Regions from separate parts of the Paenibacillus durus genome, predicted to be linked through region 2. Evidence: predicted binding sites of a transcription regulator. Region 2 holds the regulator's gene; the other holds the start of a gene.
The links. Region 2 encodes LexA, which represses DNA repair genes until DNA is damaged. Its sites were predicted from a motif close to CGAACATATGTTCG; they were not measured.

Region 1 (3,428 bases), 880 kb from region 2:
AGCCCGAATACCGATTTGCACAGATCAAATCCGTTGCGGCTCTTCTTAATTCTCTGTTCAAAAGCCTTCAGCGGCGCAGTTACCGCCTTCCGGCATTTTTCCATCAGCGGCACCAGCCGGGCATCGGTCTTCCCTCCGCCTTCCAGCGAAAGGCTTGGGATCGCCTTCCATTTGTATTTCTCATCGGTCCAGCGGTAGCCCTGAATGCCGCAGGCAAGAATATAGTTTTCCAGAGTGTCCATATCATCCCTGGTCAAGCTGCCGTCAAGCGGAAGCAGAAAGCCCGTCTTGACGCAGCGGAATACATCCTCATACCGCCAGCGGCGGCGGACGATGTCCAGCGCCGAACGGATAAACTCCACCAGCGGATGGTGAAGCTCTCCCGCCTTGCGGTCAAGGAAGAACGGTACGCCGTAATCCCGGAAAAGGGCCGGCACAAAATAATCGTAATCCTCCAGCTTGCGGACGAATACAGCCATTTCGCCATACTTCGCCCCTTCTTCGCGCGCCAATCTCCGCATTTCCCGCAGCGCGCCTTCCATTTCCGCGCGCTTGTTCGCAGCCGCCCGGATCGTTATCTCATCTTCAGCAGGCTTCGGTTCCTCGTACATCAGCCTACGGTCAAAGCCGCGCTCCAAATGCGCCAATGCGGGCGCCGCTGCAAAACGCGGCAGCACCGTAGGCGCCAGCACTTCGTCCCTGACATCAATGCCGAGCTCATCTGCCATCCCCCTCAGCTTGATGTAAGCGGAAGCCGCAGGATGAAACAGCTCCAGCTCATGCGGCCGGTGCCCGTCAAGAAAGGGCCGGTCGAGCGTCAGCGCGATCGTCATGTCGGCGGCGTGCAGCATCAGTTGGCGCAGTACTGTAAACTCGCGGGCCGTAAACCCCCGGAAGCCGTCCACGAAAATAGAGGAACCGCATACGAAAGAGGAAGAGGGGATCAGCTCCGAAAGCTCGGCCAGCCGATCTTCCTCGTCGATATACAGCCCGGACATAGCCTGCTCCAGATCCGCGAATACGATATTCAAGTCTTCCAGCTTGCCGGTAAGGATCGGACTACCGTTCGCCGACTCCCGCATCCGGGACAACTGTTCCTCCAGATCGGAGGTCCCGAGGCAGCACCGCTTCAACTCGGAATGCAGCCGGCTCAACCGGTCCACAAAGCCGGGACGGTCCGACGAAGCTCCGAACAATTTCAATTCTTCCTTGCGCCGGCTCAAGATTTTGTAAAGAAGCATCTTCTTGCCTTCATCGCCGATCGGCACGCCGCCTCTTCCGCCGGTCTCCTGCTTCACCCGGTAGGAGAGACGCGGAAAGCTGAGCGTCTGCGCGCGCAGGCTGCCCTGGTTGTCGCAGGCGCTAAGCAGCCCCTGCTCGGCGCTGAAGGAGCCCTGCTCCGGGACCAGTTGAATGACCGGGGCGCCTAACGGATCCTCGCGCAGTGCCGCACAGATCGAACTCCATATTGTCGCCGTCTTACCGCTGCCCGAACGGCCGATCAAAAACGTTACCGGCATGCTTCATAGACTCCTTCCACAAATAAAAATGCAATTTATGCGTTCTATATAACAGCTTCTGCCGCCCTCAGCGGACAGAAAAGCTGTTATCCGTCCTATTATTATATCATACAAACGCAAAATAGAACATATGTTTGTTATTTTCCATCATCTAGGATGGAATCCCGCTGCAAAGAGGGAATGGCTCCCAGACATATCAAGGTCCATGCAAAAAGGCTGTCCTTAAGGTCTTTGTTGGTCAGACCCTCAAGAACAGCCCGGTAACGCCTTTGCACTGACTCATAAATGATACTATGCAGGCGGTAAACATCACGCTTCCTTTGATTGGCGGCGCCGTAAATCCATCAATGAAGCTTGTACATTTCTTTGATTACTTTGAGGTGACCTCAAAAATAGCAAACTTCAAGTAATGCCCCTCGTCCACGCCGAGAATTTGCGGATGATCCTTACCGGCCGCGCGCCACTCGATAAGACGCAGCACTTTGCCCGCATCCTCGGCAGCTTCGGCGATCGTCTGCAGAAACAGCTCCGGCCGCATATGATAGGAACAGCTTGCGGTAACCAGATAGCCGCCTTCGTTCACGAGCTTCATGCCATGCAGGTTGATGTCCTTGTAGCCTCGGCATGCCCCCTTGACCGCACTCTTCGTCTTGGCGAAGGCGGGCGGATCGAGAATGACGACATCCCAGGTCCGTCCTCCTCCAGCTGTCATCGGTTTGGATGTATCCGGCTTGGAGGCGGATTTGCCTCCTCCCGCTATAGCTGCGGCTTTCTTCGGCGAAGCATCTTCGGCGTTCACGGCGGCGCGTTCCGCCCGTTCCTCCAGCCCTTTCACTTGGCTGCGCAAATACTGAAAAGCGTCGTCCACGACGAACTCCACCCGGTCGCTGAAGCCGTTCAGCTCCACGTTGGCCTTGGCGCTCTCAATCGCGTGGGCGGAAACGTCGAGACAGGTGACCTTTTTAGCTCCGTATTTGCAGGCGTTCAGCGTGAAACTGCCCGTGTGGGAGAAGCATTCGAGCACGGTCGCGCCGTCCCAGTATGGGAAGGTGACCTCCTTGCCGCTCTTGTTGACGGGGATTTTCCGTCTCGATCCATGTTCATCGTCAACCTCTTGAAGCGTAATCCCGCTGCGCGCCCCCCAGCCGGTCATCAGCGGAGCGATGGATGCGCGGTTCTCCCGCTGATCGAAAAAATAGCCCGTCTTCTGGCCCTGCTCGATGTCGACAATCAGCTTAAGTCCGTTCTCGGTCACCGTGACATGGCGGGGACATTCGCCGTACAGAACTCCCGTCTTCTGCTCCAATCCCTCAAGCTCGCGCACGCTGACGTCGCTGCGTTCATAGATGCCTTTAGGCTTCAACACTTGCACCAGCGCTTCGACGATTTCGGCGCGGCGCTTGTCCATTCCGAGCGTCAGCAGCTGCACAACAAGCACGTCGCCGAAGCGGTCGACAATCAGACCCGGTAAAAAATCAGCCTCACCGTACACCAAGCGATAGGCGTTCTCCCCGGCAAGAAACCGCTCGCGGTGATGCAGACAGCGGGCAAACCGGTCGGCGAAAAAGGCCGTGTCCATCTCCGCAAGCGGACTGTGCGACACGACTCTGATTCGGATCTGCGAAGCCGGATTGTAATATCCGGTCGCCAAGTATTTTCTTTGATGGCTGAGTACCTCCACCAGCCCTCCCTGGGCGGGGTTTCCTTCCACCGTCTCCACTTCGTTTCCGTATACCCACGGATGCCCTGCTTCCAGCCTTTTTTTGCGGCTGCGCTGTAAAATGACCGATGCCACTAGCCTCAACTCCCTGTTGTAATTAAATATAGGTCCCATGCGCATGCATGTCCCGGTCGCCGCATTCATATATTGGTGTACAACCCTGCTAAAAAAGGAGAACCGCTGCTATG
Region 2 (3,428 bases):
ATAACCAGTTATTATTTCAAAATGTAATAATTGACAAAAAATGTATTTTATGGTATATTCATGTCTGTATTCTTCATGTGAACTATTTGGTAACCAAAATTAAGAATGTGAGGGATATTTAGTTTATTATCATTTTTAATGGAGGTATCTATATGTCTCAAGTTCAAGCGTTGAAGTTTAGAAGGCAATTAAAAATACTTACATCTTTTGTTGTCGCGTTTCTTTCATTTGGAATGTCTGTCTTACCCGTATTTGCGGCTGCTCCTGAGAGTACTGTAAACGCTACGGCAACACTCGCATACAATCTCAAAGGACTTAATCACAACCTGGCTGTTCAGAAAGCTTACATTGCTGATAAGTATCTTTATGTAACACAGCGGTCCGGGGGAACAGTCTATCTTTCAAGATTGCTCATAAACGGAAGCGACGCCACATATGTTGATGAAATGACCATCACCAATTCCGGTCACGGACAAACGCTGGATATGTACACCTATAATGGCATTAACTATTTCTATTTCAGTGCAAAAGCTGATTCTTCAACGCCGTATTACTGGTCGCTTCAGGTAGCAAGGCTTCAATACTCGTCTGGTGCGACACTTGATTATACGGATCTTCATCGGTTCACTTATTTGAATTACGCTAATAAGACGGGTGCAAGATTAGGTGAGACTTACCGTGTTGATGGCGGCGGCAACAGTAACTATACGATTTTCCGCGTACAAACTGCGGAAGGAACCGTTACTTGGTCCATTTATGATACGGTAGCTTTAAACAAGCTTCTTGACAGCAATGAACAGGTACGAATGGACAGTGCAGCTACGGTAAACGCTTGCGTAACCAGCTTTACGCAGTCGGGAAATGCTATTGTAAGACCGAACGGATCATTCCAGGGAGCTGATATGCTTGATAAAACGGAAATATATACGTCAGGCGGCGCAGAAGGTGATACTCCCAAGATTGCTATGATGTCAAACACAGGAGCATACAAAACCCTTGTGAATATAACAAATGTGGGAAGCCATGAAATCGAGGGAGTACAGACCAAAAACGGCAACGTTTATTTTACTATAGTTACAGACCCGGATAATAAAAAAAATACGCAGCAAGTTTATTACGTCCCTGATAGCTTATTTTGAATAACTGCCAGTCTGGTCAGTTAGAATGACGATAATAGAGAAACCCAGTATCCGCCAATGGAGCCTAAAGTCCAGCTTCAACAGTTGGATGACCGCGGCATTGCAACCTCATTTTTATGGAGCTGATCGCGTTGTACTAACTTTTTGCATAATAGAACCGCCATTTTTTGGCGGTTTTTAATATTTATTCACGAATAGTTACTCTAGTACCCAGCGGAACGATCCGGGCCAGCTCAAGTACATCGGCATTGTACATACGGATACATCCATGCGAAACCTGATGACCGATTGACGCGGGATTATTGGTTCCGTGAATGCCGTAATGGGGCTTGGAAAGTCCCATCCAGAATGCGCCGAATGGTCCGCCTGGATTTGCCTGCTTATTAACAATGGTGTATTCGCCCTCGGGTGTCTGGGTTAACATTTTGCCGATTCCTACGGGGAAGCCCCGAACGACTTTATCGTTATCCAGAAGGTACAACATGCGCTGGGATAAATCGACAATGATCCGGTAATTAGGCATATGATCAGCACTCCTTTACGGTATAAAATATGCAGGGAGTGCATATGCCGTTCTAATTTCTCTGAATATCGAAGTGCGGCACAAAGAGCTATGCTGAAAAAGTATGTACGAAAAGAGGCGGACCCGGTAAACGGGGCCGCCTTTCAAATGTGCACAGCCATTAATGGATGTCTCTGAATAATCCAATCACTTTACCCAAAATACTCACCCGGTTAAGCCGGAGCGGCTCATAGGCCGGATTTTCAGGCTGCAGGCGAATATGATCGCGCTCCTTATAGAAGGTCTTGACAGTAGCTTCATCGTCTTCCGTCATTGCGACCACGATATCGCCGTTATCGGCGGTCTGCTGCTGGCGGACGATGACGTAATCTCCGTTCATGATGCCGGCTTCAATCATACTGTCGCCCATAACGGAAAGCATGAAGACCTTGTTTTCTCCGACGTAATGGGTGGGAAGGGGGAAATAATCTTCAATATTCTCTGTTGCTGTAATCGGCACACCCGCAGTCACCTTGCCAACAACCGGGACTCGGGCAACGGTCTGCACGAATTGTTGGACATTTTCGGAGTCTTCCTGGCCCAGCAATTCAATGGCGCGCGGTTTCGTGGGATCGCGGCGGATAAGTCCTTTCTTCTCCAGCCGGTCAAGATGCCCGTGTACGGTAGAACTGGAGGCCAGGCCGACCGCTTCTCCAATTTCCCGGACGGAAGGCGGATACCCCTTGCTGCGAACTTCGTTACGTATAAATTCCAGGATCGCCAGCTGGCGACTCGAAATCTTTGACATCGGAATACACCCCATCTAGTAATGTTTGGGAAAATTATAACATAGAACTGCCGTTCGCACAAACATAAGTTCTAAAAAAATAAAGGGGAACAATCGTTCGAAAAACCTCTTGATCGAAACACATGTTCGTGCTATATTAATTTTGCAAGTAAGAACAAGTGTTTGGAGGTTGATGATACATGTTGAAATATAGTACATACCGCAGCATTTATAATGAGACACCGGAGGCCGCCTCAGCGTGCCGGAGTGCGGTTTCTAGCCATATGAACCCATCCGTAAAGAACACTAAAGTGATCATCAAGAAAGCATGTATCGTATTGAAACAGCAAGATGTTTTTAAGCTGATGATTGTGCTTCTTCTAATTATTTCGGGATTTACCGTGGTAAGCCAAGTATTTGCCAGTTCGTTATCAATACAGCAGGAGAAGCGGATTGTAGTGGAGCCCGGCGATACACTCTGGAGTATCGCTCTTAAGAATAAAGCTTCCGATATGAGAACTGTCGTATATATTGATGCTATTAAACGACATAATAATTTGAGCGGTTCCGATATCCAGGCCGGAGATATATTATCAATTCCCGTATACAAATAATCATTTGCAAATACCCTTAGCGACTTGAAGCAAATTTTGCAAAGTGCTGATTAACAGAGTAGAAGCATATCAGGCTAATGCAGTAAAATGAGCTTTCAGGGGAGTCGCCTTGACAAGCTCTTTTTCTCATGGCAAAGTTAGAATGAATTTAGAGCAGTTCTACCGGTTCCTTTAACTTACCGCTAATGCCGGCATGAACAATCAAGCAGAAATTAGGAGGGAACATTTTGAATATAGATGAACTGGTTAATCGCATTAATGAGCTGGCGCGCAAATCTAAGAGCGTCGGACTAAACGAAGAGGAATTGGCAGAACGCGCCAAACTTCGGGAGATATATCTCGGTAATGTCCGCCGCAATTTCCGCGCTCAATTGGAGTCGATTGAA

Region 1: a site for LexA is predicted at 1,644-1,657, ahead of addB (helicase-exonuclease AddAB subunit AddB). Genes of this name have one in related genera too.

What each region holds. Positions count from the first base shown of each region.
Region 1 is NZ_CP009288.1:4,454,801-4,458,228, forward strand. It holds gene addB (helicase-exonuclease AddAB subunit AddB) at 1-1,520, opposite strand, end outside; gene PDUR_RS19360 (class I SAM-dependent rRNA methyltransferase) at 1,891-3,315, opposite strand; gene PDUR_RS19365 (Na/Pi cotransporter family protein) at 3,426-3,428, shown strand, end outside.
Region 2 is NZ_CP009288.1:3,574,406-3,577,833, reverse strand. It holds gene PDUR_RS15155 (helveticin J family class III bacteriocin) at 153-1,139, shown strand; gene PDUR_RS15150 (L,D-transpeptidase) at 1,324-1,662, opposite strand; gene lexA (transcriptional repressor LexA) at 1,823-2,449, opposite strand; gene yneA (cell division suppressor protein YneA) at 2,629-3,042, shown strand; gene PDUR_RS15135 (DUF896 domain-containing protein) at 3,270-3,428, shown strand, end outside.